2 regions of the Streptomyces sp. NPDC050418 genome follow, and region 2 is predicted to be linked to the other one. Evidence: riboswitches for the same ligand, from Rfam matches in the RefSeq annotation. Region 2 holds a riboswitch; the other holds the start of a gene.
The links. Region 2 has a riboswitch for cobalamin ahead of ACIBI4_RS21180 (CbtB-domain containing protein). Riboswitches for the same ligand answer to the same signal wherever they lie in the genome.
Positions count from the first base shown of each region.

Region 1 (4,204 bases), on a different contig from region 2:
CCAGGCCCGCTTGCCGCCGAGCAGCCGCACCACGGCGATGTCGACGCCGTCGAGCAGCCCGGGCAACTCCTCGGTGACATCCACCCGCATCGGATTGCCTATGCGGTACGGCGCGTCGGACGCCCGCGCCGCGAGGAGATCCGTATCGGCGGTGGACAGAAGAAGAACGGTCATGAAGGTGCCCCCGGAGCGATGAAAGGAAGACCGGATGGCGCACCGGTCTCGATCAGCCTGAGCAGCGCGGAGGTGTCCGCGTGCTCCTCGATGAGGTCGCCGAGCCGGTCCAGCTGCTCCTCGCGCAGAGCACCGAAGCTCGTGTCGTCGGCGGGCACAAAACGCCGGCCCGCGTCCGCCGCGACAGCACGCAGGAACGCACGGCGGAACGCGTCGCTCTCCAGCGACCCGTGCCAATGCGTGCCCCACACACCGCCGACCCGGCAGCCGTCCAGGAACGGCTCACCGCCGAGCACTTCGGCGACCCCGTGATGAATCTCGTAACCTTCGACGTTTTCGCCCAGTGCCCTGCCCACTGGACGCGTCAGCGTCTTCTCGCGCCGGAAGCGGACGCGGACGGGCAGCAAGCCCAGCCCGTCCACCGCTCCCTCGCGGGACTCGATCTCGTCCTCGATGTGCTCGCCCAGGATCTGGAATCCGCCACAGATCCCCAGAATCGGGCGTCCCTCGGCTGCCCTGCGCCTCAGCGCCGACTCGAATCCCCGCCGTCTCAACCATGCCAACGCCGCGACGGTCCCGCGAGTTCCCGGGATCACGACGAGATCCGCGTCGACCAACTCCTCGGGCCGGTCCACGAATCGGACCACCACGCCCGGCTCTGCCGCGAGCGCGTCCACATCGGTGAAGTTCGACATCAGCGGGATCGCGCACACCGCGACCCGCAGCACCTCGTCACCGACCGGCGGCGCGACCTCCGACTCGCGCACCGCGCCGCGCAGCGAGACCCGGAGCCCGTCCTCCTCGTCGATCCCGAGCCCGTGCGCGAACGGCAGCACCCCGTAAGTGGCGCGCCCGGTGAGCCCCTTGAGCATGTCCAGGCCCGGTTCGAGCAACGAGACATCCCCGCGGAACTTGTTCACCAGATACCCGGCGACCAGCTCCTGGTCCTCCTTGCTCAGCAGCGCCGTCGTACCGAAGAAGGACGCGAAGACCCCGCCGCGGTCGATGTCGCCGACCACGACCACCGGGAAGCGTGCGGCCCGTGCGATCCCCATGTTCACGATGTCGGTGCGGCGCAGGTTGATCTCCGCGGGACTCCCGGCCCCCTCGCAGATCACCGCGTCGTACGAACTCCGCAGCTGCTCCAGGCAGTCCACGACCGTCCCGAGCAGCGCCTCCTGCCGCCCGCCGTGGTAGCCGCGGGCGCTCATCTCGCCGACCGGCTTCCCCATCAGGACGACCTGACTCGACCGGTCACTGCCGGGCTTGAGCAGCACCGGGTTCATCAGCGCAGTGGGCTCCACCCGTGCGGCCTGCGCCTGCATCGCCTGCGCCCGGCCGATCTCCGCGCCCTCGCGCGTCACAAAGGAGTTGAGGGACATGTTCTGCGCCTTGAACGGCGCGACCGACACCCCCTGCCGCACCAGCCAGCGGCAGATCCCCGCGGTGACCACGCTCTTCCCGGCATCCGACGTGGTCCCGGCGACCAGCAGTCCACCGCTCATGCCATCCCTCTTCCTGTACGCATCCGCCGCAGTCCGCCACGCGACACACGGCCCACGACCGCACCACCCGCCGCGGCCACCGCGAACGCCAGCCAGTTCACCCGCCGCGCGAGCCGCACGGCCCGTTCGACATCCGCCACGTGGACGGCGCGCCCGGCGTCGTTCAGGACAGGGCGGTGCTCCACTCGACCCCCGTACGAGAGAACACCCCCCAGCCGTACGCCGAGCGCGCCCGCGAAAGAGGCCTCCACCGGGCCTGCGTTGGGGCTGGGATGCTTCCCCGCGTCCTGCCGCCACGCGCGCACCGCACCCCGCGGGTCACCGCCCGCGAGCACGGCGAGGCACGCGGTGAGCCGGGCACCCGGCCACCCCGCGACGTCGTCGAGCCGGGCCGAAGCCCAGCCGTAGTTCAGGTATCGGGGTGACTTGTGGCCGACCATCGCGTCCAGCGTGTTCACCGCACGGAACCCGACGAGACCGGGCACCCCCGCCACCGCACCCCACACCAGCGCACCCACCACCGCGTCCGAGGTGTTCTCGGCGACCGACTCCACGACGGCGCGCGCGATGCCCGCCTCGTCGAGCGCCTGCGGATCACGGCCGCACAGATGCGGCAGCCGCTCGCGCGCGCCCGCGAGATCGCCCGCGTCCAGCGCCGAGGCGATGAGCCACGCTTCGCGCGCGAGCGAAGTGCCGCCCACCACCGACCAGGTGGCGACGGCCGTCAGCGCGACGGAGGCGGCGGGGGAGCGGCGTACGGCGCCGGCCGCGAGCGTTCCCAGGGCCACCGCGCCGCCCGCGCAGAAAGCGGTGTGCAGGACGCCGGCGGCCTTGTGGTCGCGCCACAGGACACGCTCGACGGCGCTCGCGGCGCGCCCGAACGCGGCGACCGGATGCCCACGGCGAGGATCGCCGAACACCAGGTCACCGAGGAGGCCGGCCGCGGCGCCGTACGCGAAAGTGCGATCGGCACTCACCGGTCAGCCGGCCGTCACGCCTCGGAGAACGCGCATGCGGGAGGTACTCGGCGTACATCCCGCAGCAAGGGAGGGCGGGGGAACCGGCGGAGCAGAGCAGCCGCGCATCGCGATACGTCCTCACTCAGGGTGTCCACGCCCTGGTCAGAAGGAGACGGCGGCGAGAGTTCCTGACTCCCGGGGATCAACTCCCCGGTCACAGTGGCGGGACCGCGCCGGATTCGCACCGGCTTCCTCTGCTGCTGCCGTATTGGCTCCGGCAGTCCACCACGCACCGAGAACACCCGTCAACTCGGCGTTGACCTGCGACGGAAGAGTGTGCGCAGACACACACCGGCGTACGCCGAAGCGCCCGTCGTCCGACCCGGAACGGGGGTCGGACGACGGGCGCTTCGGTACTGCTTCAGCCGCTGTTCGCGACCTCGGCCGACGATCAGGCCGACGACCTCAGCTGACGATCAGGAAGATCCCGAACGACACCGCCGCCACGCACAGCGCGAAGCAGGCGTACGCGCCGGTGCGGGCCAGCGCGGCGGAACCGCCCTGTGCGGCGGCCTCCTCCTGCTTGGAGAGGCCGAGGATGCCCAGGGTGAACAGGCCCACGAGAAGGACCGTGGCCAGGAGGCTGACGCCGAAGACGGAGCCCAGAGCTGCCCAGTCGATGTTCATGCTGCTGATTCCTTACGTGTCGGACGCGCCGCGTCAGGCGGTCGCACCGGCCGGCTGCGTGGAGTCGGCAGCAGGGGCGGGGGCCGGGATGGTGGTCTTGACGGCGCTCGCGGCCGGTGCCTCGGCCGCCTCGGCGGCTTCCGCGGCAGCGGTCGGCGGCGGGGTCACCGCGGCGATGGCGGTGGTCACGACGCCGGGACCGTCGACAGCCGGCTCGCCGGCGGCCGGGGTGTCGACCTCGTTCACGTTGTTGTGGTCGACGACCTGGCGGCGCGAGATCAGCCAGATCGCCGCGCAGGAGGCCACGAGGAAGACCGCGACGACCGCGACACCCCAGTCGCCCTGACGGGCCACGAACTCGGCGCCCGCGGCGACCAGACCGGCGGCCGGCAGGGTCAGACCCCAGGCCACGAACATCCGGGTCGCGGTGGACCAGCGCACGACGCCGCCCTTGCGGCCGAGACCCGCACCCATCACGGCACCCGAGCAGGAGTGCGTGGTGGAGAGCGAGAAGCCCAGGTTCGACGAGGCCAGGATGACCGCGGCGGCCGAGGTCTGGGCGGCGAAGCCCTGCTGCGGCTGCAGGTCGGTGAGGCCCTTGCCCATGGTGCGGATGATGCGCCAGCCGCCCAGGTAGGTGCCGAGCGCGATGGCCAGACCGGCGGAGACGATGACCCAGACCGGCGGGTTGGAGCCGGGCGCGAGCGCGCCGCCGGCGACCAGGGCCAGGGTGATGATGCCCATCGTCTTCTGGGCGTCGTTGGTGCCGTGGGCCAGCGAGACCAGACCGGCGGAGGCGATCTGGCCGGCGCGGTAGCCCTTCGCCGACGTCTTCTCACCGACGTTCTTGCCGAGCTTGTACGTCAGGCGGGTCGCGAG
Region 1 is NZ_JBITIG010000006.1:64,668-68,871, reverse strand. It holds gene cobN (cobaltochelatase subunit CobN) at 1-174, opposite strand, end outside; gene ACIBI4_RS15595 (cobyric acid synthase) at 171-1,679, opposite strand; gene ACIBI4_RS15590 (cobalamin biosynthesis protein) at 1,676-2,656, opposite strand; cobalamin riboswitch at 2,800-2,941, opposite strand; gene ACIBI4_RS15585 (hypothetical protein) at 3,104-3,325, opposite strand; gene ACIBI4_RS15580 (anion permease) at 3,359-4,204, opposite strand, start outside.
Region 1: another riboswitch for cobalamin. It lies ahead of ACIBI4_RS15590 (cobalamin biosynthesis protein); the one in region 2 lies ahead of ACIBI4_RS21180 (CbtB-domain containing protein).

Region 2 (4,204 bases):
CCCGCCGCCAGGACGCGTAGGCGCGCTCCAGCGTGGTCTGCACGAGATCCTCGGCGGTGTGCCGGTCACCGGTGAGCAGGTACGCGGTGCGCAGCAGTCCAGCCCAGCGGCTGGTGGCGTAGTCCCGGAACTCCTCGTCCCGGCTCTGTGCGTCGACCCCCATGGCCACCTCCTGCCCGGATGAGTCCGCCGGGCCCTCGGAAGGTTGCCCGCAGGAGCCGTCCGCCACCACCCGAACGGCCCACACCCACATGCACCCCGGCCCCCCGCCCGCCACGCTCGGAGCAGGAGGTCCCCATGCCCTCACCCCGGCTTCGTCTAGCCCTCTGTGGCTCTGTTGCAGTGCTTGTGCTGGCCAGTCCGGCCGTTGCCGCCGATGGTGTGGTGAAGGTCAGTCCTGATACCGCGGCGCCAGGGGCACAGGTCGAGTTGAGTGTGACCGGGTGTGACGGGACGACCGGGTCGGCCAAGTCGGAGGTGTTCGTGGCCGCCTCCGCGCTGACCGGGCGGGACGGTGCCAGGTACCCGTTGAGTGGCGAGGCGATGATCAAGTCGACGGCCACGCCCGGGACGTATGACGTCGATGTGACCTGTGACGGGGAGGACGGGAAGGCCAAGGGGGCCGTCACCGTCGTCAAGGAGGCCGTGCCCAGTCCCACCGCGCCGATCCGCGCGGGCGGCGGCGGTACGGCGCAGCTCAGTGCCGAGGAGCCGGGCGGCGGTCCGGGATGGCGGCACGCGCTGATCGGGCTGCTGCTCGCCACGGCCGCGGGGCTCGCCGTCGCGGGACGGCTGGTACGCCGGCACCGGGGCGGCGCATAGCGCCATGGGCCAGGACCGTTCGTCGGGGAACGGCAGACTGCTCACCGGGATCGCCTGGGCCGTGCTGCTCGTCGGCCTGTGGCTGTGGGGCCGGGAGATCGCGGGAGTGCCCGGAGGGTCCACCGCGACCGGTGATGTCGCGGCGGTCGGGCGTCCGCTCGTCGCCGTCCAACTGCCGCCCGCCATCAAGCCGTTGGACGAGGCGGGCCCGAACCGGGTCGACATCCCGTCGATAGGGGTGCAGGCGCCGGTCATCAAGCGCGGACTCGACGGCGAGGGCGCCATCGCGCCGCCGCCGTACGACCAGGCCGGTGTCGTCGGCTGGTACGGGGGCGGGGTGATGCCGGGATCGCAGGGGACCGCGCTGTTCGTGGGGCACGTGGACACGACATCGCGGCCCGCCGTGTTCTACAACCTCAGCACGCTCAAGCCCGGCGAGAAGGTGCGCGTGACGCGCTCGGACGGCTCGGTCGCGGAGTTCACGGTGGAAGAGGTCGCGGTGTACAACCGGGCCGGATTCGACCCGCACAAGGCGTACGGGATCCGTCAGGACGACCGGGCCGAACTGCGGCTGATCACGTGCGGCGGGACGTTCGACCGTGCGACCAAGACGTACTCGGCGAACGTGGTGGTGTCCGCCTTCCTGACCGGCAAAGGGCCCTGACCCGCAGAGAGCAGGCCAGGGCCCCGCAGGTCAGTTCGCCGGGACCGCCCCCGCCGGAGCAGCGGCCCGCGACACGGCCCGCAGGCCCAGCGCGCCGAAGGTCACGGCGAAGACCGCCCACAGCAGGGCGTGCGAGGCGATCGACAGGACGCGGAAGTCCCACAGGAGCGTGGCGGCCACGGGGACCTCGTCCGGGTTGCCGGGCAGCGCGAACAGGACCGCGAGGACGGCGACCGCCGTGCCCGCCGCCGCGACCTGCCGCACCGGAACGCTGCGGCCTTCGAGGCGTACGTACACCTGGCGCACGAGAAGCATGCCGAGGACGCCGATGACGACCGCGGCCAGCCACAGGGCCTGGCGTTCGGAGACCGTGGCGCCGTCGCCGACGCCGGGCGGGTTGGCCGGATAGCGCAGCGCGGGGAGGAGCGAGACGGCGAGGAACGCGGCGCCCGAGAAGAGCAGCGCGCGCGGCCACGGCGAGGCCTCCGGGTCGCGGCGGTGCACCAGGGCGTACGCGACGGCGACGAGGACACCGAGCGCCAGGCCGAAGACCAGCGACGTGACGACGAGCCCGAAGTGCTGGGCGCCGCGCGTGAAAAGCTCCTCGTGGTGGTCCGCGGCGCCCGCGTGTTCATGGGCGGTGCGGGCTTCTTCGAGGCGTATCGCGCGGTCCATGAGGGGCTCGGCGAGCAGCAGGGAGAAGAGGCCGGCGGCAAGACCGGCCGCTCCTCCTGCCGTCAGACCGCGTCCGAGCAGGGGGAGTACAGGTGTGGACATGGGTGTGCGGGCCCCGATCAGTGGCAGGGGGCGCCGAAGAGGTGCCGTCCGTCGTGGGCGAACTCGTGCAGGTAGTCGCCGGTCGCCGAGATCAGCGAACCGTTGTCGAAGAACACCGCGTACAGCGCGATGACCGCGATCATCGCGGCGGCCGAGGCGATCATCCAGTCACGCGTTCTGGTCGTCGCGTCCTGGGCGGCCGTCGTGCTCGGGTGCTGTGCCGAGTGCAGGGACATCCGGGTGGGTCTCCTTCCGGGGTTTCCACGCCCCATGGCAGGAGGACGACGGGTCAGTTCCTGACTCCCGTGCAGCGAGCCATGAGGGCCTCGTACGCGGTCACAGTGGCGGGACCGTCCCGGAATCGCACCGGGTTCCTGTCAACCGTCGCCTCGATGTATGGACTTGTCGTCCGGAGAGTCCCAACTCAGGGGTGGGCCTGTCAACCGCGCGTCCAGTCCGCGGCCGCACCTGACCCGGCCGGTGGCCCGCTCCCCCCGGAGCCTCCGGCCGGGTCGGTCCTCGACCGTGCGCGCTCGGGCTGCGGGAGAAACCCGGCGTCGGCACGGGAGGTTCTGGGGACGGCCGGGGGCTGGGGCCTCTGCCCCTCACTTTAGAGCGGAAGCCCGGGCTCGCCCAGAGCCGGTCCGGCGCAACTCGACCGGAATGCAGGGCGGTTCGTCCGGTATGCGGGATACGGGTCCGGGGTGGGCCGGGAGCCCGCCGCCCTCACGCCGACGGCCGGTCCGCCGCCCTCACCCCGAAGGCCGGTCCGCCTCCAGCGCCCCGTCGTCCAGGCGCCCTTCGAGCAGCTCCTGCGCGATGGCGTCGATGGGGCGCCGCGCGCGCCGGGCGTGCGCGCGCAGTGCCGTGAACGCCGCGTCCACCTTCACGCCCCACCGCTCGGCGAGCAGCCCCTTGGCCTGCTCGATCCGCACCCGGCTGGACAGCGCCGACTGCAGCTGCGTCGTGAGCGCCCGGCAGTCGTCATGGATCCGCCGCTGAGCCAGCCCGATCGCCGCGGCGTCGGCGAGCAGCTGCGCCAACTCCAGCTGGATCCGCACATGTTCGGGCCGCCCGTTCGCGAACAGGTTCAGCGCCCCGATCACCGTCTCGCCACGCCGCAGCGGCACCGCGCACGTCACGGTCATCCGCTCCCGCAGCGCCCGCTCCGTCAACCGGGGCCAGCGCTCCGCCGCCTCCGTACCGGCGAACCGCACCGGAGGCACCGCCTCACCCGACGCGCAGGCGTCCAGGCACGGACCGCCCTGGTGCTGGATCTCCAGGAGCCCGCGCACCCGTCCCGTCGGATCGGCGCTGGTGACGAGGGAGACCTCGGCGTCCGCGCCGACCAGGAGCAGCCCGGCCGCGTCTGCCCCGAGCAGTGTCACGCAGTCGTCGGCGAACCGCCCCAGATACGCGCTCACCTCGAAGGTCTCGCCCAGGCTGTCGGCCAGGGCGACGAGGGCCGCGGCCAGCCGCAGATCTCTCCCCGCATCGACCATCGGGCCTCCCGCACACACCTGTGGCTGCTCGCCTACCCCGATGCGGGGCGCCGTAACAGGCCGATCAGGGGCGCTGTAACAGGTCGTGCACGAACGGGCCCGCGGGCCGGGCGGCCCTCGTGACTCACGTGCACCTATGTCAGGATTGAACCTCCGACAGTGCACCCAAGGGGGAGTGGATGTACAGCAGTTCCGCGGCGATCCGGGGGGCGGTGAAGACAGGTGTGGCGTTCGTGGGGGCGGCGGCACTGCTTCTGACCGGCTGCTCGTCGGACGACGGCGACGGCCCCGAGACGCCCAGTGGCAGCGCGTCGCAGCAGCCCAAGGAGAAGGACCCGTTCTGGGTCAACCCCGATACGAACGCGTCCGAGCAGGTCCAGAAGTTCAAGAACGAGGACAAGTCCTCGGACGCCGAGCTGATCAAGAAGATCGCCGAGCA
Region 2 is NZ_JBITIG010000008.1:222,722-226,925, forward strand. It holds gene ACIBI4_RS21160 (SigE family RNA polymerase sigma factor) at 1-163, opposite strand, end outside; gene ACIBI4_RS21165 (hypothetical protein) at 436-822, shown strand; gene ACIBI4_RS21170 (class F sortase) at 827-1,486, shown strand; gene ACIBI4_RS21175 (CbtA family protein) at 1,517-2,263, opposite strand; gene ACIBI4_RS21180 (CbtB-domain containing protein) at 2,281-2,499, opposite strand; cobalamin riboswitch at 2,533-2,684, opposite strand; gene ACIBI4_RS21185 (GAF and ANTAR domain-containing protein) at 3,016-3,765, opposite strand; gene ACIBI4_RS21190 (glycoside hydrolase family 6 protein) at 3,945-4,204, shown strand, end outside.